Regions from separate parts of the Mesorhizobium sp. P2_D1 genome, predicted to be linked through region 3. Evidence: predicted binding sites of a transcription regulator. Region 3 holds the regulator's gene; each other region holds the start of a gene.

Region 1 (14,639 bases), on a different contig from region 3:
TGACCTGGCCCTCCTGACGGCTTCCAGCCAGACGGTCGGCGGGCACTTGCGGGCAAAAGGGATGAGGATCGCCACGGGATTCGCGCGTGGCGGATCGACCAGCCACCAGCCCTCGCTACGCAGCCGGTAAGGAAGGGACCAACGGGGTTTTGCTCGGTTTTGCATGCTGCCTGTCTCGCAGGCTGGCAGGGAGACGGCGGGGCGGATCGGAGGAGGTTTTCCGCAGGCGTGTGCAGTTTTCGTGCAGGGCTGGAGACGACTTGCCTCGACCATCCACAGACGGCATAGATCAGCCATGGAAACCTATCGTCCGCGCCGCTCGGTGCTCTACATCCCGGCCTCCAACGACAGGGCACTGGCCAAGATCGCGCAGCTTGCCTGCGATGCCGTCATCATCGACCTCGAAGATGGCGTCGCTCCGGCCGACAAGATCGCCGTGCGTGAAAAACTGGCCGGCATCTTCGCCAACCGCCCAGCTGCCAACCACCTTGGCCGCCGCTGCGAGATGGTGGTGCGCATCAATGCACTGGCCAGCGAATGGAGCGCCGACGACCTTCTGGCTGTCGCAAGCTGCGAGCCCGACGGCATCCTGTTGCCCAAGGTCGACACGCCGCGCGACCTGCTTGAGGCCGGCGATGTGCTCGACGACAATTTTGCTCCCGACAGCGTGAAACTGTGGGCGATGATCGAGACGCCCAAGGCGCTGCTCAACATCGGCGCCATTGCCGAACTTGGCCGCGATCCGGCTTCGCGCTTGGCTTGTTTCGTTGCCGGAACGAACGACCTGCTCAACGGCACCGGCGTGTCGGCGACTCCTGACCGGCGCTACCTCGTGCCGTGGCTGATGCAGATGGTGCTGGCCGCGCGCGCCGGCCGCCTCGACATTCTCGACGGCGTCTCCAACGATTTTCGCGACCTCGACGCCTTCGCCCATGAATGCACGGAAGCGGCGGCCATGGGGTTCGACGGCAAGAGCCTCATCCATCCGGCCCAGATCGAAGCGGCGAACCTGGCCTTCGCGCCGTCCGCTGAAGCCGTGGCCGAGGCACGCCTGGTGAAGGATGCCTTTGCGCTTCCGGAAAATGCCGGCAAGGGCGTGATTGCGCTGAATGGAAAAATGGTCGAGAGGCTGCACTTGGCGCAAGCTGAAAAACTGCTAGCGAAGGCGGCGGCCATCGGCGCATGATATCGCCTGATGCTCGCGGGCTAAGGGCACTCACGACAGGAATTGACGGATGAAACTCTACCGCTTTCTCACTGGCCCTGACGATGCCAGCTTCTGCCACAAGGTGACTGCGGCGCTGAACAAGGGCTGGCACCTGTTCGGCTCGCCGACCTATGCCTTCGACAAGGAGGCCAAGACGATGTGCTGCGGCCAGGCCGTGGTCAAGGATATCGACGGTCAGGAATATGGGCCGGATACCAAGCTGAGTGATTGGTAGGCTTAGCGATTGGTATAGTCCCACGCTGGCGGGACAGCGCCCCCCTTTGTCCTGCCGGACATCTCCCCCTCAAGGGGGGAGATCGGATGGCGTGGACGGCTTTCGCTAATTTTCAGCGTGGAAGAAAAGGAGCGGAGGTTGAAACTGCCAATCTCCCCACTTGAGGGGGAGATGGCCGGCAGGCCAGAGGGGGGCGCGAAGGAATGAGACGCCAGTTCTTGTGCGCAAGCCTCTGACGTTCTACTCAGCCGCCTCTTCGATCTTCTCCATATCATCGTCCGAGAGGCCGAAATGGTGGCCGATCTCGTGGATCAGCACGTGGGTGACGATGTCGCCCAGCGTTTCCTCGTTTTCGGCCCAGTAGTCGAGGATGGCGCGGCGGTAGAGCGTGATACGATTCGGGCCTTCGCCGGTCTGCGGATTCCAGCGCTCGGCGATGCCGCGTCCCTCGAACAGACCGAGCAGGTCGAAGGGCGTTTCCAGCGACAAATCGTCCATGATCTCGTCGGTCGGGAACTCGGCGATCTGGATGACGATCTCGCCGGTCAGCTTGCGAAAATCCTCCGGCAGATGGGCGTAAGCCTCCAGCGCCAGGAACTCCATTTCCTCCATCGACGGCGAAAGCTCGTCGTGCCAGCTGCGGGTCTTGTAGATGCGGGCCATGCTGTGTCCTTTGATCCCGGCATATAGGCTTTCGCGCCGCAATCGGCAAATGGCGGGGGCGGCCCACGCCTCCGACAAGCCCCGGGGCAGGAATAAATTCCCCATGACTCCGCTTGACTCTTCCAGCACCCTCTGGAATCTATAGGAACATAACAGGAACAATTGTGAGTGAAAGCTGACCGTCATGGCGATGACCGCCGTGGCGCGGGAGACTGTTTTTGCCCTGCGCCGCCAGATCGCGAAGATCAAGGGAACGCTGCCCGAGCGCCTGCAGGCGCCGGCCGCCGCGGCTCCCGATGTTCGCGTCGACGCCGGCCCCAGCATCGATGTGACGATTGTCCGCCGAGGCGTTGCCACGGCGCTGCCGGATGCGTTCCTGTCCACCGGCGTCGAGCGGCTCGATGCCGCCCTGAGCGGCGGCCTGCCGAAAGCCGCCTTGAGCGAGATCCATGGCATTGAAACCCGCGATGCCGGAGCCGTCGCCGGCTTCGCTCTGTCGCTCGCAAGCCTGATCCTCAAGCAGACGCAAGGGTTGCCGGTGCTCTGGATCGGCACATCGGAGATTTTTCGCGAGGCCGGCTTTCCCTATGCCAGGGGGCTTCATGCCTCGTTCGGCATCGAACCCGAGCAATTGCTGTTTTCCGAGGCGCCAAAACTTGTCGATGCGCTGTGGGTCGCCGAGGAGGCCGCCCGGATGACGGCGCTCGCCGCCGTCATCCTCGAGATCCGCGGCAATCCGCAGCGGCTCGACCTGACCGCGACGCGCCGGCTGCATGCCCGGGCACAGAGTGCCGGCCGGCCGGTGTTCCTGCTGCGGCAGGCTGCCGAGCCCGAACCGACGGCCGCACCCGTTCGTCTCATCGTCGCGTCGGCACCGGCGGTGCCGCGCGACACCATCGTCGGGCCGCTCGCCGGCTCGATCGGCCGCCCGGCCTTCACCCTCACCATCGGCAAGAGCCGCACGGCCCTGCCTGGACAATTCACACTGGAGTGGAACCCCGATGAACGCGCATTCGATGAAAGATGGGGCGACGAAAGAAGGGGCGAGGAAAGAGCAAAGAATCCTGTCGCTGTGGTTTCCCTATCTCGCGGTCGAAAGGATCCTGCGGCAGCGTCTGGGGCGGTCCTGGCGTTCCCGGCCGTCGGATCACCTGCCGCTGGTGATCAGCCACCGCAAGGGCAACGCGCAGCGTATCTCGGCCCTCGACGAGCGGGCTGAGGCGCTGCACCTGAAGCGCGACATGGGCATCGCCGATGCGCGCGCCATGCATCCGTCGATCGACATCGTCGAGGCCGATCCGCAAGCCGATCGCCGCCTGCTCGAAGGCCTTGCCGACTGGTGCGACCGCTACACCCCGCTGGTGGCGCTGGACGCAACGGACGGCCTGTTTCTCGACGTCACCGGCTGCACCCATCTTTTCGGCGGCGAACGCGCCATGCTGGACGACATCCTGTCGCGCTTCTTCCATCAGGGTTTCGATGTCCGCGCCGGGCTTGCCGCGACACCGGGCGCGGCCTGGGCGGCGGCACGCTTTGCCAGTGACCGCATCGTCGCAGGCGGCGAGGAGGAGGCGCTGCTCGCACCCTTGCCGCTGGCAGCCCTGCGCATCGAGCCCGCGACCCGCACCAGCCTGGAAAGCGTCGGCCTGCGCACGGCGGGCGCCGTCATGGCGGCACCGCGCGCGCCGCTTGCCCGCCGCTTCGGCGCCTCGCTGCTTTTGCGCCTCGACCAGGCGCTTGGCCGTCTCGACGAAGCGGTGTCGCCGCGCCTTCCCGTCGCGCCGCTTTCGGTCGAACGTCACCTCAGCGAGCCCGTCACCCTGACCGAGGACATCGAGCGGCTGGTGGGCATGCTGGCGGCGGCATTGAAGACCGACCTCGAGCGCCGTGGCGAGGGCGCCAGGATGCTGGCGCTGCTTTTGTTTCGCGTCGACGGCGCCGTCAGCCGCATCGCCATCGGCACCTCGCGGCCGATGCGCGAACCCCCGCTGATCCAGAAATTGTTCCATGAAAGGCTGGCCGCGCTCGAGCAGGATATCGATGCCGGCTATGGCTTCGATCTCGTCCGGCTCTCGGTGCTGTCGGCCGCCGCCTTCGACATGCAGCAGGCCGACCTTGCCGGCGAAGTGACCGATGACGGCGCCGACATCGCGCTGTTCGCCGACCGTATCCGCGCCCGGCTCGGCGAGGGCGCGGTCCTGCAACCGGTCACTGTGGAAAGCCATCTGCCGGAGCGCGCCGTCGCCACGATCCCCTTCACCGAGGCCCCGCGCCGGACCACGCCGCCGAAGAAGCCGGACCGGATGCAGGCGCCGATGACCATCTTCCCGCCGGAACGGCCGATCCGGCTGTTCCGCTCGCCCGAGCCCATCGAGGTGCCGGCCACCGAAATGCCGGAGGGCCCGCCGCTGAACTTCCGCTGGCGGCGTGCGCTCTACAGGGTGACGCGTGCCGAGGGACCGGAACGCATCGCGGCGGAATGGTGGCGCGAGCCCGCGAGCGACGAGGCGGCATCGACACGCGACTATTTTCGCATCGAGGATGCCGACGGCCGCCGCTACTGGCTCTACCGGCAAGGCCTCTATGGCGGCTCCCAGGTGCCGCCACGCTGGTTCCTGCATGGGGTCTTCGCATGAATGCGCTGACCGTCATTCCCTATGCAGAATTCGGCATCCAGTCGAATTTCTCCTTCCTGCGCGGCGCCTCCAAGCCGGAGGAACTGGTGGTCGCCGCCAAGCTTTTCGGCTTTTCCGCGATCGGACTTGCCGACCGCAACACGGTGGCCGGCGTGGTGCGCGCCTGGCAACAGGCCAAGGTCGAGACGCTCTCCTACCATCCCGGCTGCCGGCTGGTTTTCGGTGACGGCACCCCTGACATTCTCGCCTATCCGCAGGACCGCAAGGGCTGGGGGCATCTCTGCCGCATGCTGACGCAAGCCAATCTGCGCGACGAGAACGAGAAGGGCGCCACTCTTCTCCAGCGCAGCGACTTGCTCGAATGGGGGGACCTGATGTCGCTGGCGGTCATGCCCGATCTGACGGCGGGGGCGGAAGACAGTCTCGCCTTGCTTCGCCAGCTCAAGGATCGTTTCGGAAGAAATCTCCGTCTGGCCGTTTCGCCGGACTATGCGGGCAATGACCGTTTCCGGATCGAGCAGGCAGCGGCGTTTGCCGAAAATGCCGGCATCCCGCTGATGGCGACCAACGACGTTCTCTATCACACGACTGAGCGGCGCCCGCTGCAGGACGTGCTGACCGCGATCCGCCTCAACACGCCCGTCGCCGAGGTGGGGCTGCAGCTGGCCGCCAATGCCGAGCGCCATCTGAAGCCGCCGATGGAGATGGCGCGCCTGTTCCGCAGGCATCCGCAGGCGCTGGCCGAGACCTTGCGCTTTGCGCAGGAGCTGACCTTCTCGCTCAGCGACCTCCAGTACAACTACCCCGACGAGCCGACGGAGTCCGGTCTCGGGCCGCAGGCCGAGTTGGAACGGCTGGCGCGGGAGGGGGCAGCCAATCGTTATCCGGCGGGGGTGCCTGCGTCCGTGATCAAGCGCATAGAGGAAGAGCTCGCTCTGATAGAGCGCCTCAACTACGCCCGCTATTTCCTGACGGTCTACGACATCGTCAAGTTCGCGCGCGGCCAGGACATCCTCTGCCAGGGGCGCGGTTCGGCCGCCAATTCGGTCGTCTGTTTCTGTATCGGCATCACCGAGGTCGGGCCGGACAGGATCGACACGCTGTTCGAGCGCTTCATTTCCGAGGAGAGGAACGAGCCGCCCGACATCGACGTCGACTTCGAGCATGAGAAACGCGAGACCGTCATCCAGTACATCTATACGAAATACAGCGCCAAGCGCACCGCACTCGCCGCCGCCGTCATCAGCTATCGCGGCCGCTCGGCCTTGCGCGAAGTGGCGAAGGCCATGGGCCTCTCGGAGGATGTCAGAAGCGCATTGTCGAGCACGATCTGGGGCTGGTCGACCTCCGAACTTGGCGAGAAGGAGGCGCACGCTGGCGGCATCAACCGCGCCGACCCGCTGGCAAGACTGGTGATTGAGCGCTCCAACGAGATCATGGGCTTTCCCCGCCATTTGTCGCAGCATGTCGGCGGCTTCGTCATCACCAGGGACCGACTCGACGAGATCGTGCCCATCGTCAAGACGGCGATGGACGAGCGCAAGATGGTCGAATGGGACAAGGACGATCTCGACGCGGTGAAGATCCTGAAAGTGGATGTGCTGGCGCTCGGCATGCTGACCTGCCTGCAGCGTGCCTTCGCCCTGCTTAGGGATCACTATCCAAACGCGCGAGATAAATATGGCCAACCCTATGTGCTGGCCACCCTGCCGCCGGAGGATAAGCAGGTCTACGACATGATCTGCCGCGCCGACACGCTCGGCGTTTTCCAGATCGAATCCCGCGCCCAGATGTCGATGCTGCCGCGTCTCCAGCCACGGGATTTCTATGACCTTGTCATCGAGGTGGCGATCGTGCGGCCGGGTCCGATCCAGGGCGACATGGTTCACCCTTACCTGCGCCGACGGCAAGGCAAGGAAAAGGCCGAGTATCAAAAGCCGGAGCTGGAGGCGATCCTCAGCAAGACACTTGGTGTGCCCCTGTTTCAGGAGCAGGCCATGAAGATCGCCATCGTCGCGGGCGGTTTCAAGCCGGGGGAGGCCGACGAACTGCGCCGCGCCATGGCCACCTTCAAGCGCACCGGCACCATCGGCAATTACCGCAAGCGGATGATCGACGGCATGATTGGTAAGGGCTACACGAAGGACTTCGCCGAGCGCTGTTTCAAGCAGATCGAGGGTTTTGGCGAATACGGCTTTCCCGAAAGCCACGCCGCGTCCTTCGCCCTGCTCGTCTATGCCTCCTGCTGGTTCAAGACCTTCTACCCCGACGTGTTCTGCGCCGCGATCCTGAATTCGCAGCCGATGGGGTTTTACCAGCCGGCCCAGCTCGTCCGCGACGCGCGCGACCATGGCGTCGACATCCGCGACGTCGACGTCAATTTCTCCGTCTGGGACTCCACGCTGGAGAAAGCATCCTTCGATCCGGACCGCATCCTCCCACGCCATGCCGAAATGCGTGGTGTCATCAAGACAAATCATGCGCTGCGGCTCGGCTTCCGCCAGATCAAGGGCCTGTCGGAGGAGCGCATGGACGCTTTCGTCAAGCGACGCGGTTCAGGCTACGAGTCGGTCTGGGATGTCTGGCTGCGCTCCGGCCTCGATGTCGACGAGATCGAAAAGCTGGCGCAGGCCGACGCCTTCCGTTCGCTTGGCCTTGATCGTCGTGAAGCCTTGTGGGCGGTGCGCGCGCTCGACGGCAAGAGTGCTGCCGAAAAGCTACCGCTGTTCGACCAGCCGGCGATCCGCCTGCGCGAGCTGGAGCCGGAGACGAAGCTGCCCAAAATGCCGCTCGGCGAGCATGTCATCCATGACTACCGTTCGCTCGGCCTGTCACTGAAGGCGCATCCGGTCGCCTTCCTGCGCGAGCGGCTCGACCGGGCCGGCGTTACGCCCAATGCCGGATTGCCATCCGTGCGCGATGGCAGGCGTGTCTCGGTCGCCGGCCTCGTGCTGGTGCGGCAGCGCCCCGGCAAGGGCAACGCGATCTTCCTGACGCTGGAGGACGACAAGGCCGTCGCCAACATCATCATCTGGCAGAGAACCTTCGACCGCTACCGGCCCGTCATCATGGGCGCCAGGTTCGTCCGCGTCACCGGCAAATTGCAGTCGGAATCGGATGTCATCCATATCGTCGCTGAGAAGATCGAGGATTTGACCCCCTGGCTGACCGTGCTCCTGGAAAAGGTCAGCCAGGCCAACCTGACAGTCGCCGGCCCTGCGGAACACCCCGTCAGCGGCACGGATCGCGACCCTGCGCCACGCAACGCGGCGATCCGACCGGACCTCGCAACGCTGTCGGAAGAGGCGGAAAGTGTCATGCCCAAGGGACGCAATTTTCAGTAGCAGAGGGGGGCACTATCCCGCCAGCCGCGCCACTCTCGCCACCCCTCAAGACGGCCCACTCAAACGTGGCGGCGACAACACATCCTCCACGGACAGCGTCCGCGCTTCCGAAGGCAGCATGATCGGTATGCCGTCGCGCACCGGATAGGCGAGCTTGGCGACCCGGGAGACCAGTTCGCCGCGCTCCGGATCCCAGGTCAGCGGCCCCTTGGTCAGCGGGCAGGCCAGCAGCTCCAGCAGCTTGGGGTCGACATTGACCTTCTTCCCGTCACGCCCATCCGCCGCCATCGTGTCCTCTTCTCAGTGTCCGACCCAAGATGTGTCGAGAGCAAGGTCAGGCCGCCAACGCAGGAAATTTGTCGTTTGCAGGCCAGCTAGGTATCGACACATCTCATTGCAGGCTCGAACCAAAATCCTCATTCTCGCGCGCCAGCGCCATTTCGGTGATGGCGATAAGCGTTTCGGCCCGTGTCTTCAGATCCGCCGCCTCGAGCAGCGCCTGTTTCTCGGCCGGCCCATAGGGCGCCATCATCGACAGCGCGTTGACCAGCATGGCGTTTTCGGCCCGGCTGACGCTCTCCCAGTCGGCTTCAAGGTCATTGGCCTGCAGATAGGCGCGAAACGCCTTGAGCAGCGATGGCCGGTCGATCTCGTTCGCCGCCTGGTCCTCGTCGAGATCGGCCAGGAAGGGCGCCAGCTTGCACTGGCGAAACGGCGTCTTGACCGTCAGCTCGTGGGCGATGCGGAACCGGCAAACGCCCTGCAGCGAAATCAGATAGCGGCCGTCGCCGGTTTCGGAAAAGGCGATGATCCGCCCGGCGCAGCCGACATTGCAGAGCTCCGGCTCGCCGTCGTCGCGCAAGGCGCCGTCGAGGCTGGGCTGGATGATGCCGATGAGCCGCGAGCCGGCGATCGCCTCGTCCACCATCTGCAGGTAGCGCGGCTCGAAGACGTTGAGCGGCATGCGGCCTCCCGGCAGCAAAAGCGCACCCTCGAGCGGAAAGATCGGGATCGTCGACGGCAAATTCTTGGCGAGCCGGTAATGCGCGTTTCCCGCTTGCACCTCAATCCTCCGATCGCTTCCATAGGGAAGCGGGTGTTGCTTCTATGCATATCCCTTTCGCAGAGCCGGGGCCACTTTTGCGCGACATGCATTGGTCACTGATAATCTGGCGCGATGGCCGCCGGCCGCAAGCCTGCGCGACCAAAACAATCAGTAACCGGCTCAGGAAAACAGCAGCGACGACAATTTGCGGCGCGCCGCAAGCGTCGCCTCGTCGGTCATGCCCCAGGCCTCGAACAACTGCAGCAGTTGCGTCTTGGCGCCGTCCTCGTTCCAGGCGCGGTCGGCCTTGATGATGGCCAGCAGATTGTCGGCCGCCGCCGTGCGATCGCCATTGGCGTTCTGGATCATGGCCAGATCGAAACGCGCCTGATGATCGCCGGGGTTCTCGGCCAGGCGCCGCTCGAACTCGGCCGGGTTGCCAAGCGCTGCCGCTTGCGCCGCCAGCGCCATCTTGGCGCGCAGGGCGGCCAGCGGCGGCGCATCCTTCTTGGCCTCGGGCGCCGTTGCCAGCAACGCTTCGGCGCCCTCGATGTCACCGGCCTCGAACAACAGGTCGCCCAGCCCGCCAATCGCCTCGACCGTCTCCGGCGCCTGCGCCAGGATGGCGTCGTAGATATCGGCCGCCGTCTGCATGTCGCCGGCCTCGCGCGCCTCGGCTGCCGCGGCCAGGGCCTCGGCCACGGGCGGCGCACCATTGCCCTTGCCGCCCACCTTGGTGATGAATTCGGCGATCTGGCTCTCCGGGATCGCGCCCATGAAGCCGTCGACCGGCTGGCCGTCCTTGAAGGCGATGACCGCCGGGATCGACTGGATGCCGAGCTGGCCGGCGATCGAGGGATGGTCGTCGATATTCATCTTGACCAGCTTGACCCTGCCGCCCGCGGCCTTGACCGCCTTCTCCAGCAGCGGCGTCAGCTGCTTGCACGGCCCGCACCAAGGGGCCCAGAAATCGACAAGCACCGGCTGGCGGCGCGATTCCTGGATGACGTCGGCGGCAAAGGCGGCGGTCGTCGTGTCCTTGATCACATCGGCGGCCCCTGGGGCGGCGGCCGGCGGCGCCTCGCCAAGCGCGGCTTTCGCGCGCGGAGCCTCGGTTCCACCATATTGCACGGTGGTGGAATATTGGCCGCCATGGCTTCCAAACGGATTGTTGTCGCTCATCTCTTTACCCTTCCGTGGCGCGGCCGCCGGCGGCCAGGCGCTTTCAGACAATCTGACTTAGGCCATCCATGTGGCGATCACGCGGAGACTTTCAAGATAGCAGCATCGTGGCCGGTTGCCTCGACGAATCTGATCAGGTCCGCCGCTGCGACCGACGTCGTTGCCTCATTGGTCAGCGGATGAGCGTTGATCACCGCATGGTCCATCAACGCCTTGTCGAGAACCACCTTGACCCGGCCCGCAATGTCGTTGATCAGGCCGAAGACCGTGACCGCCCCCGGCGTCACGCCGAGCAACTCCATCAGCATCTCCGGCTTGCCGAAGGAAACGCGGCCGGCGGCGCCGATGATCTGGTGGATCTGCTTCAGGTCGACGACCGCGTCCTCGCCGACGGTGACCAGGAAGAAATTGTCCTTCTTGTCCTTCAGGAACAGGTTTTTCGTGTGGCCACCGGCTATTTCGCCGCGCAACGCCTGCGAATCGGCAACCGTGAACAGCGGCGGATGGCGCCGCGTCGAGGCAGCGATCCCGAGTTCGGCAAGAAACTCCATCAGCTCGGCTTCGGTCTTCGGCATCGGTTTTGTCTTCGTCCCGTTTCCTGCCAAGCCGTTTACGGCCAATGGGGCAGCCGACACAAGACCGTCATGCGACATCCTGGCGAGTGCGCCCGCCGCATAGCAAAATGCCTGACATTTCCCTGTTGCAATCGCCGCGCTCTTCAGCCATATAGGCCCGGCTTGCGGCCAAGACGCCGTGCGAGCGGGTGTAGCTCAGGGGTAGAGCACAACCTTGCCAAGGTTGGGGTCGAGCGTTCGAATCGCTTCACCCGCTCCAGTTTCCTTTCGGAAATCAAGCGACTAAAAGGCGCCCTTCGGGGCGCCTTTTGCTTACATGGCCTTGCCAACCGGCAATGCAGCGGCGCAGGTCTATTGGGCGACTTGGGACACGGCTGACATCAGCTCCTGCGGGCTTGGCGCCCCAAACATGTATCGTCCACCCTCTGGAACCTCCGTGAAGCTCCAGCGGACGATCCCCTGCCGGTCCAAAAGGAACTGACCGACCAGTTGTCCGTGCCCGGTTGCCAACATCTGCTCGTCGGCTTCGGTCAGTTCGTAGTGGTCCCTCTTGTCGAGGATTTCGCCGGCCGCCAAAGGATCCAAAGGACCAGGCAACTCGCCTGGCATCTCAATCCGCATATCCTTTACCGCTGCCATCGAGACCTTGTACGGCCAGTTCGTCTCGTTTTGGGTGAATTCGAGATTGGGCAGTCCAAAAGCACGATGTGAAGCGCGTTCAGGGTCGGAGGCCGCAAGCAGATTCGGCATCGGGTGGTAGCGGAAATAGAGGCGCGCCCGTTCGATCGGCGTGTTGACCACCGTCAGGCTCTCCACGCCCTTTTCGCGCAGCTCCGGATCAAGCCGCGCCTGGGCGGCGATATGGCGCCGGCAAAACGCACAATGCAGACCTCGAAACAAGCCGACCAGCACCGGTTTTTGTCCGCGGAAGTCGTCTAGCGCGATCTTGCCTTCCTGGGTAATGGCGTCGAGTACCACGTTCGGCGCGCGGTCACCCGGTTGAAGCGGTACCAAGTCACGAGGCGCGGACATTTCAACCTCCCACCCGGCTAGTCGAGAAAAGGCAGCACCACAAGCGCTTCCGGGTCGAGCCCGTGCTGGGCGCATATACCCTGCGCCAAGGAAAAGTAGCGTTCGGCCTCGGCCAGATTGTCGATGTCGAGATTAAGCGTTGCGAGACCATCATAGCACGGAAACAGCAGTTGGGGTTCGCCCGTTTCGCGGGCTACGTCCAGGGCTTCGTGGAACAAGCCGACCGCAAGTTCCGGACGGCCGTTGCACTGGTGGATCTGCCCAAGCACGATCAACGGCACCGGCAGGTGCTCGCGCTGGTCGAGCGCCCGGTCGATCTCGATGGCCTTCTCGGCAGCAGGGACGCCCTCCGTTGGACAGCGATCCGTGAAGGTACAACAAGCGACCGCCAGATTGGCGAGGAGGCGCGCCTGGAAACCCAGATCGCCAATATGGCGCGCCACTTCGAGACCGCGCCGACAGACCGCCATCGCCTGTGTCGGATCGATGGTCGTGTAAAGCACGCCGAGATTGGTGTAGCCGCGGCAGGCCGCCCCCAGCAGACCGGCGGCTTCGGCCAATTCGATGCTACGCTCGACCTGACCCACGGCTTCCCGGTTTCGCCCAAGGCGAGCCAGCGCGACTGCCTTGGTATTGAGGGCCTCGGCGGTCACAAGAGTGGCATCACGCCCGGCCTCGGAGACATGCTCCGTTGTCAGGGTGCGCACGCAATCCAGCGCCGCATCCGCCCATTTTGCCGCGAGCGCGTGATCCCCGCTGCGGAACGCCTGTCGGCCACGCTCTTGCCACAGATGCGCCTGCTCGATCGGGGCATCCGCTCCATCGAGGAACGCTGCCGCTTCGGCATAGCGGGATTCTGCGTTGTCGCGCTTGCCGACGTCCCAGAGCAGCCGACCGATCTTGCGCAAAACGCGCGCCGAAGCGACACGATCGGTTGACTCGCGGTAGGCCTGCAACACCGTCTCGTAATGGTGGTGGGCGATCTCGCGGCGGCCTGCCGGGCCGCTCAAATCGGCAATGCGCTCTGCAATCACCAGTTTGAGCGGTGTTTGCCCGGTCGCGCCCAACGCAGTCAGTGCCCGCTCGTAGAAACGAAGGGCGTCGTCGTTGGCGTAGATCATGCGAGCGCGATCGCCCGCCGCCTGCAGGTAGTGCGCGCCCTTCTCCCGCTCGGCGCTCTGTGCGAAATGATGACCGAGCACGGTCAAATCCTCGAGCCGTTCCGGTCTGTCGCCGCACAGTTGCTCCAAGGCAGCACCGACCCGCCCGTGGATGTCGGTCCGGCGCTGCAGAAGCAGATTCTGGTAGATCACGTCCTGCAGCAAAGTTTGCGTAAAACGGTAGCTTTGCGACGAGACCGAGCCTGATCCGGCAACTTCCTCGATGATTTCCGCATCGCAAAGCAGTTCGCAGCCGGATTCCAGCCGGCCGGGGTCGGCTGTCACGGCTTTCAGAAGTGTGGCGTCGAAGCGCGGGCCGATCACCGCGGCTTCCTGGGCCAAACGGCGCACCTCCTGGGGCAGCCGGTCGACGCGGGCAAGCAACATTGCCTGGATGGTGGCGGGAATGCCGGTTGCGGCTTCGCCTGCCACAGTCCGCCATCGCTGGCCCTCGCGCACCAGGACACCGCGATCGATAAGGCCGCGAACGATCTCCTCGATAAAAAGGGGGTTGCCGCCCGCGCGCTCGAGGATCTGGTCAAGAAGCGTTCCTGCGGAGTTTACCCAGCTCTCGCCGAAAAGCGCCGCCAGCAGGCTGCGTCCGTCATCGCGGCTGAGCGGCGAAAGCCTGAGCGCTGTGTGACTGACCCGACTTGAGTCGAGCTGGCCGTGGTCCGGCTCCGGACGATGCGTGACCAGCAACATCAACCGTGTGCGTTCCAACCTGTCCATCACGAAACGCAGTGCCTCGAGCGACACGGCGTCGGCCCAGTGCAGGTCTTCGACGACGATCAACAGCGGCGACAACGCAAGCCGCCGTTCGATGATCGTGCGGACTGCGTAGAGAATTTGCCGCCGCAACTGCTCGGGCTCGACATGCTGCAAGGTGGCATCGGGGTCGCCAAGGCCAAGCACATGGTAGAGCAAGGGCATCAGCCGCTTCGCCTCCTCGCCCTGCAGGCCGAGATCGGTAAGCAAGCCTGCGAGCTTCCCCCGCATTTCGTCCCCGGTGTCGTTCTGCATCATCCCGGCAGCGCTGCGCACCACCGCGCCCAAGGCGCCAAATGATCGTTCGCCCAAAGGTGAGCACGTGGCCTGCCGCACGGCGAGGTTGCGAAAACGATCCTCGTCGCCGACGCGGGCGACGAACTCCTTCACCAGTCGCGATTTCCCGATACCGGCTTCTCCAACGAGGCGGACGAGTTGGGCCGAGCCGCCGCACGCCTGGTCAAGGCTCGCCAGCATTCTATGCAGCTCCGCATCACGGCCTATCATCGGTGCGCTGAGGCCGAGCGCCTCAAGCCCACGTGCCGCACGCGGCGCCGCGAGCGGTGCATCCAGACGATGGACGAGCACACTGCCAGCCTTGCCGCGAAGCACGACATCACCCAGCGGCTCGTATGAGAAGGCATGCCGGGTCAGCCTGTGAGTGAGCTCGCCCACCAGCACCTCACCCGGTGCGGCCAGTGATTGCAGGCGTTGCGCCGTATTCACGGTGTCGCCGGTCACCGAATAGGATTTGGCGGTGCCGATGCCCAATCCGCCAGTGACGACCGGGCC
Region 2 (8,162 bases), on a different contig from region 3:
AATGTCCGCTTCCATCGTCATTGCCAGTGCGGCGCGCACGCCGGTCGGCTCCTTCAACGGCGCTTTCGCCACCACCCCGGCGCATGAGCTCGGTGCTATCGTCATCAAGGAACTGCTGTCGCGTGCCGGTGTCGAACCAGGCGAGGTCGACGAGGTCATCCTCGGCCAGGTGCTGACCGCCGCTCAGGGTCAGAACCCGGCCCGCCAGGCATCGATCAATGCCGGCTTGCCCAAGGAAACCACGGCCTGGGGCCTCAACCAGGTTTGCGGCTCGGGCCTTCGCGCCATTGCGCTCGGCATGCAGCAGATCGCCACCGGCGATGCCAAGGTGGTCATCGCCGGCGGACAGGAATCGATGTCGCTTTCGGCGCATGCCCAGCACCTGCGCGCCGGCGTCAAGATGGGCGACTTCAAGCTGATCGACACCATGATCAAGGACGGACTGTGGGATGCCTTCAACGGCTACCACATGGGCAACACCGCCGAAAACGTCGCTCGTCAGTTCCAGATCACCCGCGACGATCAGGACCAGTTCGCGCTCGCCTCGCAGAACAAGGCCGAGGCGGCGCAGAAGGCCGGCAAGTTCAAGGACGAGATCGTCGCCGTCACCATCAAGGGCAGGAAGGGCGACACCATTGTCGACCAGGACGAGTACATCCGCCACGGCGCCACGCTCGACGCCATGACCAAGCTCAAGCCGGCTTTCGACAAGGACGGTACGGTGACCGCCGCCAACGCCTCCGGCATCAATGACGGCGCCGCCGGTGCGGTGCTGATGAGCGAAGCCGAAGCGGTGAGGCGCAGCATCACCCCGCTGGCGCGCATCGTGTCCTGGGCAACCGCCGGCGTCGACCCCCAGATCATGGGCACCGGTCCGATACCGGCTTCGCGCAAGGCATTGGAGAAGGCCGGCTGGTCGGTCGGCGATCTCGACCTGATCGAGGCCAACGAGGCCTTTGCCGCCCAGGCTTGCGCCGTCAACAAGGACATGGGCTGGGATCCCTCGATCGTCAACGTCAATGGCGGCGCCATTGCCATTGGCCATCCGATCGGTGCGTCGGGTGCCCGCATCTTCAACACGCTGGTTTTCGAGATGCGCCGGCGCGGCGCCAAGAAAGGCCTCGCCACCCTGTGCATCGGCGGCGGCATGGGCGTCGCCATGTGCGTGGAAGCGCTCTAGGGATATCACCTGAACGGGCGGCGCGAGCCGCCCGGTCGGTATGCAGTGCCTGCCAAGCCCGACAACAGGGCGATATCAAAATAGGGGAAACGCATGACCAAGGTAGCAATCGTCACAGGCGGATCGCGCGGCATCGGCGCGGCGATCTCGATCGCATTGAAGAACGCCGGCTATTCGGTTGCCGCCAACTACGCCGGCAATGACGACGCGGCGGCGAAATTCAAGGCCGAGACCGGCATCCCGGTCTACAAATGGTCGGTCGCCGACTATGATTCCTGCACCGCCGGCATCAAGCAGGTCGAGGCTGATCTCGGTCCGGTCTCGGTGTTGGTCAACAATGCCGGCATCACACGCGACGCCATGTTCCACAAGATCACGCGCGAACAGTGGAAAGAGGTCATCGACACCAATTTGTCGGGCGTCTTCAACATGACGCATCCGCTGTGGAGCGGCATGCGCGACCGCAAGTTCGGCCGTGTCATCACCATCTCCTCGATCAACGGCCAGAAGGGCCAGGCCGGACAGGTGAATTATTCCGCCGCCAAGGCCGGCGACATCGGCTTTTCGAAGGCGCTCGCCCAGGAAGGGGCCCGCGCCGGCATCACCGTCAATGTCATCTGCCCCGGCTATATCGCCACCGAAATGGTCAAGGCGATCGACGAGAAGGTGCTCAACGAGCGCATCATCCCGCAGATCCCGATCGGTCGCCTCGGCGAGCCGGAAGAGATCGCGCGCTGCGTCGTCTTCCTCGCATCCGAAGATGCAGGCTTCATCACCGGCTCGACCATCACAGCCAATGGCGGCCAATACTTCGCCTGAAGCAATTCACTTCGCCTGAAGCATCCCAGGAAAAGTGTGAAGCGATTTTCTGTCCAGACGGCATAAGCGCCGGTGTGAGTGGCGAGACCGACGGGCCGGCAAACCGGTCCGTCTTTTGCCGGCGGCTTTATGCCTTCGGCCTGCCCCACGCCGGCTGCTGACCCAATCCGGCACGCAGAGGTTAACAGCCACCGGCCGCCTTGTGCAAAAGCGGCTCTGCAACCTGTGGATTCTTGGTGGATAAGCTGTTCGCAACACAAGATATTGGGGTGAACAAAACGGGAAGATTCTGGCATCGCCGATTCGTAGCCGGTTCGTTCCGGCTTTGAGCGGAGTGTTAACGACGACAGCCGGAATCGCCCGTCAAATCCTGAACGCCGTTTAGGAAAGGTTAACAATTTCATAATCTTGGATGAGGCTGACCAAAGCATTCCAGTCGTTCGCCGGCAAAGGTTAACGGCAGAGCTCGCCCTGCATGAAACGGGCCAGTTCGTTGATTCAGCATGTGGTGAGACTCATGGTCACAAAATCCATATGTAGCCGTGAACAAAAGCTGAATCTGGTCGAGTCACTGATTCGTGTCCGATTCGTTCCAGACTCGTTCCAACTGTTAACCCGCAGCCAATCTGGAGCCTGACAGGAGACGACTTCGAGCCGCCGGTGGAACATTCCGCTTTCGCTTCGCGCTCGAAATCCTTATGTGTCGCCTGTCATACGCGCCACTTGAGGCACGCTCCCGACAACGAGAGACCAGAAAGCCTTATTTCCAGGTCGATGAACATCCAGTCGAAACATACCGAGCCGCTGATCCTGTCGGGCCGTGACGTGACCGCCGTGCTTGGGCCGACCAACACCGGCAAGACCCATCTCGCCATCGAGCGCATGGTGGCGCACGAGAGCGGCATCATCGGCCTGCCGCTCAGGCTGCTTGCGCGTGAGGTCTATGGCCGCGTCTGCGAAAAGGTCGGCGCCCACAAGGTCGCGCTGATCACCGGCGAGGAGAAGATCCAGCCGCCCGGCGCCAAATATTCGGTCTGCACCGTCGAGGCCATGCCGCGCGAGACCGACGCCGCCTTCGTCGCCATCGACGAGGTGCAGTTGGCCAGCGATCTCGAGCGCGGCCACATCTTCACCGACCGCATCCTGCACCTGCGCGGCCGCCAGGAAACGCTGCTGCTGGGTGCGGCCACCATGCACGGCATCCTCCAGCGCCTCTTGAAGGGCGTCTCCGTGGTGACGCGGCCGAGGCTTTCGCATCTCGCCTATGCCGGCTCGAAGAAGCTGACGCGGCTGCCGCGGCGCACGGCGATCGTCGCCTTCTCCGCCGACGAGGTCTATGCCATCGCTGAATTGATCCGCCGCCAGCAGGGCGGCGCCGCCGTCGTGCTCGGCGCGCTGTCGCCTCGCACCCGCAACGCCCAGGTGGCGCTGTTCCAGTCGGGCGACGTCGACTATCTGATCGCCACCGACGCCATCGGCATGGGTCTCAACCTTGATCTCGATCATGTCGCCTTCGCCCAGAACCGCAAGTTCGACGGCTATCAGTATCGCAACCTGACGGCGGCCGAGCTCGGCCAGATCGCCGGCCGCGCCGGTCGGCATCTTCGCGACGGCACGTTTGGCGTCACCGGCCAGGTCGATCCGCTGGACGAGGATCTGGTCAAGAAGATCGAAGGCCACGACTTCGACCCGGTGAAGGTGCTGCAGTGGCGCACCGCGCATTTCGACTTCGCCAACCTCGACGCGCTGAAACGCTCGATCGAGACCAACGCCCCGGTCGAGGGGCTGACGCGGGCACTGCCTGCCGTCGATGCGCAGGCGCTCGAGCACCTGTCGCGCGACGAGGATATCCGCGCACTCGCCACCAATGCCAAACGCGTGGAGCTCCTGTGGGAAGCCTGCGCGCTGCCCGACTACCGCAAGATCGCGCCGGCCCAGCATGCCGACCTCATTGCTTCGATCTATACGGACCTCGCCCGGCATGGCCATGTCGACGAAAATTACATGGCCGAGCAGGTGCGCCGCGCCGACACCACCGAAGGCGACATCGACACGCTGTCGCATCGCATTGCCCAGATCCGCACCTGGACATTCGTGTCGAACCGGCCCGGCTGGCTGGCCGATCAGGCACACTGGCAGGAAAAGACGCGCGAAATCGAAGACAGATTGTCGGATGCGCTGCATGAGCGGTTGACGAAACGCTTCGTAGACCGCAGGACTTCCGTCCTCATGCGGCGCCTTAGAGAAAATACCATGCCTGAAGCCGAAATTAGTCCTACCGGAACCGTCCTTGTCGAAGGCCATCATGTCGGCGAGTTGCAAGGGTTCCGCTTCACCGCCGACCAGACCGCCGGCGGCGAAGACGCCAAGGCTGTGCGCACCGCCGCCCAGAAGGCGCTGGCCGCCGAATTCGAGGCGCGCGCCGAACGCTTCGGTGCTTGCGCCAATGGCGACATCGCACTCGGCTCGGATGGCACGTTGCGCTGGATCGGCGCGCCGATCGGCACACTGGTTGCCGGCGAAGACACGCTCAAGCCGCGCCTCGTGCTGCTGGCCGACGAACAGTTGACTGGCCCGGCGCGCGACAAGGTCGCGGCGCGTGCCGAACGTTTCGTCAATTTCCAGATCGAGTTGCTGCTGAAGCCGCTGGTCGACCTGAAGAACGCCGACCAGATTGCCGGCATCGGCCGCGGCATCGCCTTCCAGCTGGTCGAGAATTTCGGCCTCATCAACCGCCGCGACATTGCCGAGGAGATGAAGTCGCTCGACCAGGAGGGCCGTGCAGCCCTTCGACGTCTCGGCGTGCGCTTCGGCGCCTACCATGTCTTCGTGCCGGCGCTGATCAAGCCGGCGCCAGCCGGACTGGTGACGCTGCTGTGGGCGCTGAAGAACGACGGCAAGGACAAGCCGGGCTTTGGCGACGTGGTCCATGCACTCGCCTCCGGCCGCACCTCGGTGGTCATCGATCCCACTTTCGACAAGACCTTCTACAAGCTTGCCGGCTACCGCAATCTCGGCCGCCGCGCGGTGCGCATCGACATTCTGGAGCGGCTGGCGGATTTGATCCGCCCGGCGACCAACTGGAAGCCTGGTCTCGGCCAACGGCCGGACGGCGCCTATGACGGCCAGTCCTTCATGGTGACGCCGCCGATGATGTCGATCCTCGGCGCCACCGCCGACGACATGGAAGAGATCCTGAAAGGTCTCGGCTACCGTGCCGAGCCGAAGCCGGCCGTCGAGGTCAAGGCGCGGCTCGAGGCGCAGGACAATGCCGCGCGCGAAGCGGCGGCGGCGAAGGCCGCGGCTGAAGAGGCCACACGGGCCGAGCAGGCCAAGGCAGCGGAAGCCACGGCGGTCGACGCGGCTGCGGAGGCGCCGGTCGAAGGTTCGGAGCCGGCTGCCGCTGTCGAGGCCACCGCCGAAATTCCTGTCGAAACCATAGCGGAAGCGGCGGCCGAGCCGGTCGCGGAAGAACAACCCGAAGCGCCGGCCGAAGCCACGGAAGAAGCAGCAACCGAGGCCGTCGCCGACGCGGTCGCCAAACCCGTGCTGGCTGCCGAGCCAGAGACGGAAGCCGAACCTGTCGCGACTGCATCGGCCGAGCCAGTTTCCGAAGCTGCGCCCGCGGCTGAAGTGACGTCGGACGAGCCTGTCGTGGTAGCCGATGCAGCCGCCAGCGAGCCCGCTCCGGAAGCCGAGGCCCCAAAGCCGATCCTGTTGTGGCGTCAGGGCCGTTTCGAACAGCGCCCCCGCCATCCCGGCCGCAACAATCGCTCGCGCAACGGACAGGCGCGCGGCCGAAACGACGCGCCTGCGGATGCTGCCGGTGCGCCGGCCGCAGCCACGCCTGGAGAACGTCCTGCCCACGAGGGGCGGCGCGACGGCACCGGCAAGCCGCGCTTCGACCGCTCGAAGTTCAAGCCCAAGCCGCAGGGCGAGGGCGAGCAGCGTCGTGAAGGCCGCCCACAAGGCGAGCGCCCCGACCGACGCGAAGGTCGGCCCGACTGGAAGGGCGGCAGGCCGGATGGCAAGGGTGGCGGCCCCGATCGAGGCAAGGGCGGCGGAAAGCCGACCTTCCAGCCGAAGCCGCGCGAGGAGCGCCCGGTGCGCTTCGATCCGGACTCGCCCTTCGCCAAGCTCGCGGCTTTGCGCGACCAGCTGAAGAAGTAGACTCAGGGCTCGCGTCGATGGTTGCCCCAACGGCTGCCCGAGACCGCCAGCGCATCGACAAATGGCTGTTCTTCTCGCGCGCCGTGAAATCGCGCTCGCTGGCGGCGAAACTTGTGGTCGCCGGCCGGGTTCGCATCAATCGCGACAAAGCAGCGCAGGCCTCCGATCTGGTCAAGCCTGGAGACGTCCTGACCATCACACTTGATCGTCGGATCTTCGTCTGGAAGGTGCTGACCGCCGGCGTGCGGCGTGGTCCGGCCGAGGAGGCACGCACGCTGTACGAGGATATCTCGCCGCCGCCCGCGCCGACGGGCGAAGCCCCTCCCGATGCAATTCCGGCGCTGCGCGAGGCCGGCAGCGGCCGCCCGACGAAGAAGGAACGCCGCCAGACCGACCGCTTGCTTGGTGATGACTGATGGGTCGGCCAAAAAGTGCGCGACGATTTTGGGGCAACGAGACGCACAAAACGAACCCTGAACCCGGCAAACAAGGCACTTCGCGGGACCTGACCGATCCCTACCGGGCCTGCAGTCTGGAATTCCATTTCGGAAACGCCGATGCCGCCAGGCATGGCTGCCCTTGCAAGCTGCGGGCAAAGGCGTTACCTCACGGAAAAAGCCCAACAAAATGGGACGTCCCGGAGCCGACCGATGACCTATGTCGTGACCGACAATTGCATCAAATGCAAATATATGGACTGCATCGAGGTCTGTCCGGTCGATTGTTTCTACGAAGGCGAGAACATGCTCGTCATCCACCCCGACGAGTGCATCGACTGCGGCGTCTGCGAGCCGGAATGCCCGGCCGACGCGATCAAGCCCGACACCGAGTCGGGGCTCGACAAATGGTTGCAGATTAACACCGAGTACGCCGAGAAATGGCCCAATATCACCGCCAAGAAGGAACCTCCGGCCGACGCCAAATCCTTCGACGGCGAGGCCGGTAAGTTCGAGAAATACTTCTCGGCCGAGCCCGGCGAAGGCGATTGACAACAGGTCCGCAAAGGCTGGTATTACGTTGGGTAAGAGACAGGTCACATAAAGCGCCTTGACAGGCGGCGCTTAACTGTGGCCTTCGCTTATGCAGCAAAACCTTGATTCTTCCGACTTTTTGTGTTACATCAGCCAAACATGCCGGTGACACAACGTCGATTTATGGCGCAGACGCCCCAAATCACTGAAAGGTGAAAATCTCATTCCGGACCAGAGCGATCTGGGCCAGGCGGTCGCACTATTGCGGTTTGCCGGTCCCGGCTTTTCCGGATGGGTTCATCTGTTGTGCGGCTAACGATCGGCTTCCCCGATCGCGCGAGTTCGGGCCGGCAGGACGCCGGTACCACAACAAGGAGTTCAGGGCGCAATGGCAACGATAACCCCGCAGAAGAAGTCCACCGCTGCGCGTCACGGTTTCAAGACCGGCGAGTACATTGTCTATCCGGCGCATGGCGTCGGCCAGATCGTCTCGATCGACGAGCAGGAAGTCGCTGGGCACAAGCTGGAACTGTTCGTCATCGACTTCCAGAAGGACAAGATGCGTCTGAAGGTGCCGGTCGCCAAGGCGACCTCCATCGGCATGCGCAAGCTGTCGGAAGAAGATTATGTCGAGCGCGCGCTGAAAGTCGTGCAGGGCCGCGCCCGCGTCAAGCGCACCATGTGGTCGCGCCGCGCCCAGGAGTATGATGCGAAGATCAATTCCGGCGACCTGATCTCGATCTCGGAAGTTGTGCGCGACCTCTACCGCGCCGACAACCAGCCCGAGCAGTCTTATTCCGAACGCCAGCTCTACGAGGCGGCACTCGACCGCATGGCCCGCGAGATCGCGGCCGTCAACCGGATGTCGGAAACCGAAGCCGTGCGCCTGATCGAGGTCAATCTCAACAAGGGCCCTAAGCGAGGCGCCAAGGCCGATAATGAGGAAGCCGAGCAGGAAGAAGCTGCCTGAACTTTTTCAGCTTTGAATCCATGAAAACCCGGCCTCGTGCCGGGTTTTTTGT
Region 3 (8,761 bases):
CTGGCGCACCCGGACGTCGCCGAATGCGCTGTCATCGGCGCTGAGGATGCCGAACGCGGCCAGATCGTCGAGGCGCATGTTGTGCTGGTGCAAGGTGTGGCACCTGACGCGATGACCATCAAGCGCCTGCAGGACCATGTCAAAGCGACGATCGCGCCCTACAAATATCCGCGATCTGTGAAGTTCATTGCTGCGTTGCCCAAGACGCAGACCGGTAAAATCCAGCGCTTCCGGCTGCGCACGGAGAAAATCAGTTGAGCGAGCCATACGATCCGGCCTCCGAAGGCGCACAGATGTCGTTCAAGGAGCGCATGTCCTACAGCGACTATCTGCACCTGGAGAAAGTGCTGGAAGCCCAGACGCCGCTGTCGTCGGCGCATGACGAGATGCTGTTCATCATCCAGCATCAGACCTCTGAGCTGTGGATGAAGCTTGCCTTGCACGAGATCGGTGCCGCGATACGCTCGATCCGCGCCGACCGCCTCGAGCCGAGTTTCAAGATGCTATCGCGCGTCGCCCGCATTTTCGAGCAGTTGAACAATGCCTGGGACGTGTTGCGGACAATGACACCCAGCGAATACACCGAATTCCGCGACGCGCTCGGCCAATCCTCGGGTTTCCAGTCCTGGCAGTATCGCGCCATCGAGTTCATGGCCGGCAACCGCAACCTCGCCATGCTCGGCCCGCACAAGCACCGGCCGGACCTCACCGGGAAGCTTGAGGCGATCCTGGCCGAACCGTCGCTCTACGACGAAGCGCTGCTGCTGCTCGCCCGCAACGGATTCGACATCGGTGCTGACGCCAACCGTACCGACTGGCGTGAGACGCGCACCGAGAATGAAGCGGTCCTGGTCGCCTGGCAGACAGTCTACCGCGACCCGCAGCGCTACTGGATGTTCTACGAGCTGGCTGAAAAACTGGTCGACTTCGAGGATTATTTCCGCCGCTGGCGCTTCAATCACGTGACCACGGTCGAACGCATCATCGGCCTGAAGCGCGGCACCGGTGGCACGTCGGGTGCGTCCTACCTGAAGAAGATGCTCGAGGTCGTCCTGTTTCCGGAACTCTGGACAGTTCGCACCCGGCTCTAGCTTCTCAGGTCACCGCGGTTTTGACCGCGAAACGCGCGTCTTGCCAGACGCCAGTGCGCAGGATGTCTTCCAGCATGTCGACCGCCTGCCAGACATCCTTGTAGCCGATATAGAGCGGCGTGAAGCCGAAGCGGATGGTCGAAGGCGCCCGGAAATCGCCGATCACGCCGCGCTCGATCAAGGCCCGCATCACCTGGTAGCCGCTGGGGTGGATGAATGACACCTGGCTGCCGCGCTCGTTGCCGTTACGCGGGCTTTCAAGCTCGAGCCCGTACGCCCCGCACCTTGCTTCGACCAGCTGGATGAACAGATCGGTCAGCCCGATGCTCTTTTGGCGCACCGCCACCATGTCGACATCGTTCCAGAGGTCCAGGGCGCCCTTGAGCGCCCGCATCGACAACACCGGCTGCGTGCCACACAGGAACCGGCGAATGCCGGTGCCTGCGGCATAGCCTTGTTCGAAGGCGAACGGCCGCGCATGCCCCCACCAGCCGCTGAGCGGCTGATAGACATCACCGTGGTGCCGCTGTGCGGCATAGATGAAGGCTGGCGAACCCGGGCCGCCATTGAGGTACTTGTAGGTGCAGCCGATGGCGAAATCGGCATTGGCAGCGTCGAGTTCGACCGGCAGCGCGCCGGCGGTGTGACAGAGATCCCAGACGATCAGCGCACCAGCCTGATGGGCCTTGCGCGTCAGCGCCGCCATGTCGCGCAACTGGCCGGATTTGTAGTTGACGTGGTTGACCAGGATAACGGCGACGCGCTCGTCGATCAGTTCCTCGATATCAGGCGCGTCGACGCCCTCGAGCCGCAGGACCGTACCCGGCCGCGTCGAAGCAACGCCCTCGGCCATATAGAGATCGGTCGGGAAGCTGTCGCCCTCGGCGACGATGACCGACCGGTCCGGACGCATCGCGAGCGCCGCATGCAGCACCTTGTAGATATTGATCGACGTCGTATCGCAGACCACAGTCTGACCGGCCGCGGCGCCGATCAGGCGTCCGAGCTGGTCGCCGAGCTCGACCGGCATGTCGAACCAGCCGGCGGTGTTCCAGGCACGGATGAGGTCCTGCGCCCATTCCTGTGTGGCGGCCTTGTTCAGTTCGTCGAAGACGGCGGGAGAAGCCGCGCCAAGCGAATTGCCGTCGAGGTAGATCACCCCTTGCGGCAAGACGAAACGATCGCGCATGGAACGCAGCGGGTCCGCGGCATCCATCGCCTCGATTGCAGCGAGATCGGGAGTTGCATTCATGGTCGACTATCCCCGCGCATGGGCGTGCTCAGATGAACATATCAGGCGAAACCGTAGGCGATCATGGGCAGTCCCTTGGGTCTTGTCAAACATTATATATAATTTACGAAATGGAAGGCTTTCATATATAATCACCCGACCAATTGGTACGGATGGTCGGCAATGCTGGACGACGAGCACTTCTCGAAGACAGAGGCAGCCTACAGGTTGCTGCGCCGCGATATCCTCACCACCCGTCTGAAGCCCGGCGCGCCGCTCAAGCTCAGCGCGTTGCGCAACAGCTACGGCATCGGCTGGACACCGCTGCGCGAGGCACTCTCGCGGTTAGAGGCCGAGCGCCTGGTGACCGCCATCAGCAATCGCGGCTTTGCCGTCGCCGCGGTCTCGCGCAACGAGTTGGAAGATCTGTCACGCGCCAGATTGGTGGTTGAACTGCCTCTGCTCCAGGAATCGATTGAGAAAGGCGGCCGTGAATGGGAGGACGCCGTCGTCGCTGCCCACTACCGGCTGTCGCGCAGCAGGACCGCGGTCGACGACCCGTCCGACGAAGTGGTCGACGAATGGGATGAAAAGCACGAGGCTTTCCACGCGGCACTGCTCAGCGCGGCGGCGTCCCCCTGGCTGCTGACCTTCCACTCCACGATCGCGGATCAGTTGCGTCGCCATCACCGCTTTCTTGGCCTGGCGCCAACCTTGCGGGCGGCCGCCGGTCTCCTGTACGGCCACGAAGAGGCCATGGAGGCGTTGCGCCAGGCCGTCGCGATCGAACATCATACCGCGCTCATGGAAGCGGCGCTGGATCGCGACATCGAGCGCGCGAAAACCCTGATGGTTGCCCACATCGGCTACACGCTGCATGTCTATGTCCATGCCGGCGACGGCAGCACAAACAAGCGGTAATGCGGCGAGGAACGATATGGGCAATTCCTCCGCCAAAGTTGGCATTTTGGCTCCCTTTCGTTCACGGGAGCCACGACCGGTGAAGTGAACCGAGCCCCCTTGTCGAGCTCCAGCATTAGCCGAGGCCAAGCCCGACACAGGGTGGGCAGCAGGCCATTAACCATAGCAATTTCAATCCAACCAAGCGCCCGGCGGTGGCAGGCAAGCGTCGATAGCGACCCACTGCCGGGGCGCCGAATAATTTCAGCCGCCTTAACAAGTTCATTAAACTTTAAACGGTTGCGGAACACAACTGGAACAGATAGTGTTTGTTCTGGGTTTGTTTTTCCGATTCTGGTTTTGGGTAACCTGGGGGCTGCCATGCTGACGCGCAAACAACATGAACTGCTGATGTTCATCCACGAACGGCTCAAGGAAAGCGGCATTCCGCCATCCTTCGACGAGATGAAGGAAGCGCTCGACCTTGCCTCCAAATCCGGCATACACCGGCTGATCACGGCGCTGGAGGAGCGCGGCTTCATTCGCCGCCTGCCCAATCGGGCGCGCGCGTTGGAAGTGCTGCGGCTGCCGGATTCGATCGCGCCAGGCCTCAACGCGGCAAAGAAGTTCTCGCCAAGCGTCATCCAGGGCAGCCTCGGTCAAGGCGGCCTTGGCCGGCAACTCAAGCCTGCGTCTTCGCGGATGCCTTCGGCCGGCAATGACGACGACGTGGTTTCCGCCGTGTCGATCCCGGTCATGGGACGCATCGCGGCCGGTGTGCCGATCGACGCCATCCAGCACCAGACGCATTCGATCTCGGTGCCGCCGGACATGATCATGGGCGGCGAACACTATGCCCTGGAGGTCAAGGGCGACTCGATGATCGAGGCCGGCATCTTCGACGGCGATACCGTCATCATCCGCAACGCCGATACAGCCAGCCCTGGTGAGATCATCGTGGCGCTGGTGGATGAAGAGGAAGCGACGCTGAAGCGGTTCCGCCGCAAGGGTGCCTCGATTGCTCTCGAAGCCGCCAACCCGGCCTATGAAACCCGCATTTTCGGACCGGACAGGGTCAAGGTGCAAGGCAAGCTCGTCGGGCTGATCAGGCGCTACTGAGCAGGGCTTGCGACCGGCTTTTCGGGTTTGCGGTAGGGTGGCAGGCCCCTCGCCTCGCGCGAAAACTTGCGCTGCGTGTGCCAGGGCCGGTATGGGCTGTCCACCGCGAAGCTGATCGTCGCAGGCGCGGTGGCCGATTGGCGATCGAAGAAGACGGCCGCGCTACCCTTGCGGGCCAGTTGTCGCTTGGTGATGACGAGCACTAGCGGATTGTGACAGGGGTCATAGGCCGTGGCGTCATTGATGACGATCAGGTCGGCGAAGCCGCAGGCCATCCAGGCCTCCTTTCGGTCTTCGACATGCGCGATGATCGCACCGGATGGATGCTTGGCGAGACAAATGCCCGATGTGCAATAGAAAGGCGCTCCCGACGGCAGCTCGGCGGCATCGGCTATCTCGAATTGCCCGTCTCCTTTGCTGAACACCTCCGGTATGACGATGGTCTCGGATGTCAGCGCGCGTTTCCAGTTGTCGACCGTGAATTCGTTCGGGCGTGCCCGGCTGACGGCGAGTTCGCCACCCCCGATCGGCAGCGCAACCAGCCGGGCGTCCTCCGAGATCAGCACGTCCGGTGCGCGCGTGTCCGAGACGGTCAACAGGCCGGCAAGCGCGAACGGAAGGGCTGCGAGCCGCAGCCATGTCGTGGCCATCGTCGCGATGACCAAGGCAATCGCAACCAGCAGGACGGACTGCTGCGAAATCAACCCGACCGCGTCGACCGGCGAGCGCTGGGAAATCCATCCGGACATGGCGATCATCACCGTCAGGCCTTTGCCCATCACGTAAAGAAAGGGGCCATCGGCGCCAAAGGGCATCGCAAGCGCACTGAGGACGGCGAAAGGCATCACAACCAGCGAGACGTTTGGCATGATGGCCAGATTGGCGAACAGGCTGAGCGGCGACACCCGCTGAAAATGCCAGATGGCAAACAGCGCCGTGGCAGAACCGGCGATGATGGAGGTCATGGCAAGGCCGCCCATCGCCAACAGGAATTTTCTGGTGAGAAAGCCAGGCAGAGATCGCCGTGGCGGCGGCGGTTTCGTTTTCGCCGCACGATGATCAGACCAGCCGGCATAGGCACCGACCAGAGCCGCGGTCGCCGCGAACGACATCTGGAAACTTGGGCCGACCACTTCATGCGGCGACACCAAAATGACCGCGATCGCCGAGATCGCCAGGTTGCGCATGGTCAGCGCCGCCCGATCGAACAGCACGGCAATCAGCATCACCGCCAGCATGATGAAGCTGCGCTCTGCGGCAACGACGACGCCTGAGATGACGAGATAGGCGGCGATCGAGAAAAGCGCGGCGGCCGCGGCGTATTTCTTGACTGGCCGGCGCGCGGAAAAGTCCGGAAACAGGGCGAAGGCGCTGCGCATCAGCATCATGATTGTGCCGGCCACCAGCGCCATGTGCAGCCCTGAAATGGAGATGACGTGGTAGATGCCGGTGCGCCGCATCGCTTCGTTGATCTCATCGGGAATGCCGGCGCGTACGCCGACGATCAGCGCCGCGGCGATCTCGCCTTCGGCGCCACCGATACTGCCCCTGATATGGTCGGCGATGGCTTCACGGGCATTTTCTATCCCCGAGGCAAGGCGGGCTGACAGCGGAATGTCGTCGTCATTGCCGGCGACAAGCTTTGGATTGCCGAGGAAAAACCCGCTGCCGCCAATGCCGGCGAAATAGCTGTCGAAGGAGAAGTCGTAGCTGTCCGGCCGCACCGGGCCGGTGGGCGGCAACAGCTTGGCGTAGCCGGTGACCAGCGAGCCTGGGGTTATCTCTGCCGGGATCTTTCGTGCCGAAAGCCGAATCCGCTCCGGCGCATAGCGCAATTTCGGCCTGGCTGTCGACGTCACGTCGATGGTCAGCCGGATGCGGCCGGACTCCATTCGGTCAAGCGAGACGACGCGGCCGGTCACTTGAGTCGAGATTTCCGAACCGAGCAACTGCGTTCCCGCCCGCCATGTCTCGACCTTGCCGGCGAGCAGGCCGAGCGTGCACAGCACCGCAGCCATGAAACAAAGATGGGCTTTCGGCCTGGAACGCGAGACGAACGCGCAGAGCCCCGTCAGAACGACGACCGCGACAGGCTTCGCAAAATCAGGTTCCACCGTCAGCGAAAAATAGCCGATCGCTCCGATCGCCAGACAGACCGGCACCAGCAGGAAGGCTACGCCTCGATCAAGCTCCAGGCCCGCTGCCGTGGCCACGCTGTGGCGCAGCCGAGGCAGCGATATCCGGCCGATTTGCCGGCGCACGCGCACGATCCTGCCAACTTTGGCAACAGGAGCGGGGGCGGAGACATCCGCTTGCAACGGCGGGTTGCCGGGGGCCGGCACGAGAGGTGATGGCAGCGGTAACGCAGCCGGCAGCGGCGTCGCAAACAGGGACCGTTCGCTGACGCCAATAGCGGCGTCCTCGCCCTGATCCGAGCCCCGGCCCCGTCCAGCCATCGGGTCTGCCCCTTGCGCCCTCGACACCCTATGCTACATGAACGCGCAACGCGCGAAAGTCCGCGCAACCACACCCCGCTTCAGATGGTTTCCGAGAGTTTCATGTCCGACAAGGTCGTCACCCGTTTTGCCCCCTCGCCCACCGGTTACCTGCACATAGGCGGCGCGCGCACGGCGCTGTTCAACTGGCTGTACGCAAAGCACACTGACGGCACCATGCTGCTGCGCATCGAAGACACCGATCGCGAGCGCTCCAACGATGCCGCGACCGCAGCCATTCTCGACGGGCTTTCCTGGCTCGGCCTCTCCTGGGATGGCGAGGCCGTCTCGCAGTTCGAGCGCGCGCCGCGTCATCGCGAGGTGGCCGAGGAGCTCGTGCGCATGGGCAAGGCCTATTACAGCTACGAGACGCCTGCCGAGCTCGAGGCAATGCGCGAGGCAGCACGCGCCAAGGGCCTGCCGCCCCGCTATGACGGCCGGTGGCGTGACCGGGACCCCTCCGAGGCGCCCGCAGGCGCCAAGGGCGCCATCCGCATCAAGGCGCCGACCACGGGCGAGACGGTGGTGCACGACCGTGTCCAGGGCGAGGTGCGCTTCCCCAACAAGGATCTCGACGACTTCATCATCCTGCGTTCGGACGGCAACCCGACCTATATGCATGCCGTCGTCGTCGACGACCACGACATGGGCGTCACCCACATCATCCGAGGCGACGACCATTTGACCAATGCCGCCCGCCAGACGGTGATCTACGACGCCATGGGCTGGGACGTGCCGTCCATGTCGCATATCCCGCTGATCCACGGCGCCGATGGCGCCAAGCTGTCGAAGCGGCACGGTGCGCTCGGCGTCGAGGCCTATCGCGCCATGGGCTACCTGCCGGAGGCGTTGCTGAACTACCTGGCGCGCCTCGGCTGGAGCCATGGCGACGACGAGATCATGTCGATCAAGGACATGATCTCCTGGTTCGACATCAGCGATGTGAACAAGGGCGCCGCCCGCTTCGACTTCGCCAAGCTCGAGGCGCTGAACGGCGTCCATATGCGCCGCATGAGCGATGCTGAGCTGTTCGACATCTTCATCGCCACCCTGCCCTATCTCGAGGGGGGGCCGGCGATGGCCGCGCGCCTCGACGACAGGAACAAGGCGCAACTGCTGGCAGCGCTGCCCGGCCTGAAGGAGCGCGCCAAGACACTGGTCGAACTTGTCGACGGCGCCGCCTTCCTGTTTGCCACCCGGCCGCTGCCGATCGACGACAAGGCGGCACTGCTGCTCAATGAAGACGCGCGCAAGATCCTGCGCGGCGCTCACGAAGCTTTGACGACCCTGTCAGGTGACTGGACGGCCACTGCGGCTGAAGCCGCCGTGCGCGACTATGCGCAGGCCGGCGGCCACAAGCTTGGCGCCGTGGCCCAGCCTTTGCGCGCCGCCCTGACTGGCAAAAGCACCTCGCCGGGTGTGTTCGACGTGCTTGCCGTGCTCGGCCGCGAGGAAAGCCTGGCGCGCATAGCGGATCAAATCGATTAGGAGCGAACTGGCCCAAGAAGATTGGCATTGAAAGGCGCGTTTCGCAGTGCAACATTAGGCCCTGGCCCAATCTGGCACGCACCTCCTAGAATGCGGTGGCGAATACGCGCATTGCGGTGATTTCGACGTGTCGCTCTGCGGAATTTTGCCTTTGCCGGCATGAGGAAACAAGAAGGAGTTTGCAATGACCGAAGCTGCGAAAAAACTGGATTTGGGCGGCAACACCCACGAGGCCACGGCAACGCTTGAATTCGCCGGCAAGACGCACGAGTTCAAGGTGCGAAGCGGCTCGGTCGGGCCTGATGTCATCGACATCGCCTCGCTCTACAGCACCACCGGCGCCTTCACCTACGATCCCGGCTTCACCTCGACCGCAAGCTGCGAGTCCGAAATCACCTTCATCGACGGCGACGCCGGCATCCTCTTGCACCGCGGCT

What was found. Region 3 encodes LexA, which represses DNA repair genes until DNA is damaged. Its sites were predicted from a motif close to TGTTCNNNNTGTGTTCNG; they were not measured.
Region 1: AC1D0I_RS01140 (ImuA family protein) is a predicted target of LexA. The motif match lies at 2,249-2,266, and genes of this name have one in related genera.
Region 2: AC1D0I_RS16190 (helicase-related protein) is a predicted target of LexA. The motif match lies at 2,588-2,605, and genes of this name have one in related genera.

The regions. Positions count from the first base shown of each region.
Region 1 covers NZ_JBFUDZ010000001.1:209,086-223,724, forward strand. Annotated here, with positions in the region: gene AC1D0I_RS01120 (DUF4153 domain-containing protein) at 1-1, opposite strand, end outside; gene AC1D0I_RS01125 (HpcH/HpaI aldolase/citrate lyase family protein) at 296-1,186, shown strand; gene AC1D0I_RS01130 (DUF1737 domain-containing protein) at 1,236-1,442, shown strand; gene AC1D0I_RS01135 (metallopeptidase family protein) at 1,683-2,105, opposite strand; gene AC1D0I_RS01140 (ImuA family protein) at 2,290-3,324, shown strand; gene AC1D0I_RS01145 (DUF6504 family protein) at 3,266-4,741, shown strand; gene AC1D0I_RS01150 (error-prone DNA polymerase) at 4,738-8,085, shown strand; gene AC1D0I_RS01155 (Trm112 family protein) at 8,131-8,373, opposite strand; gene AC1D0I_RS01160 (LON peptidase substrate-binding domain-containing protein) at 8,477-9,148, opposite strand; gene trxA (thioredoxin) at 9,311-10,312, opposite strand; gene AC1D0I_RS01170 (prolyl-tRNA synthetase associated domain-containing protein) at 10,390-10,887, opposite strand; tRNA gene AC1D0I_RS01175 (tRNA-Gly) at 11,072-11,146, shown strand; gene AC1D0I_RS01180 (redoxin domain-containing protein) at 11,239-11,919, opposite strand; gene AC1D0I_RS01185 (ATP-binding protein) at 11,937-14,639, opposite strand, start outside.
Region 2 covers NZ_JBFUDZ010000019.1:86,396-94,557, reverse strand. Annotated here, with positions in the region: gene AC1D0I_RS16200 (acetyl-CoA C-acetyltransferase) at 2-1,180, shown strand; gene phbB (acetoacetyl-CoA reductase) at 1,274-1,999, shown strand; gene AC1D0I_RS16190 (helicase-related protein) at 2,774-6,169, shown strand; gene AC1D0I_RS16185 (RNA-binding S4 domain-containing protein) at 6,187-6,585, shown strand; gene fdxA (ferredoxin FdxA) at 6,820-7,158, shown strand; gene AC1D0I_RS16175 (CarD family transcriptional regulator) at 7,529-8,110, shown strand.
Region 3 covers NZ_JBFUDZ010000038.1:27,526-36,286, reverse strand. Annotated here, with positions in the region: gene AC1D0I_RS23655 (AMP-binding protein) at 1-258, shown strand, start outside; gene kynA (tryptophan 2,3-dioxygenase) at 255-1,091, shown strand; gene kynU (kynureninase) at 1,096-2,343, opposite strand; gene AC1D0I_RS23640 (GntR family transcriptional regulator) at 2,506-3,243, shown strand; gene lexA (transcriptional repressor LexA) at 3,604-4,341, shown strand; gene AC1D0I_RS23630 (ComEC/Rec2 family competence protein) at 4,335-6,797, opposite strand; gene gltX (glutamate--tRNA ligase) at 6,900-8,324, shown strand; gene gltA (citrate synthase) at 8,509-8,761, shown strand, end outside.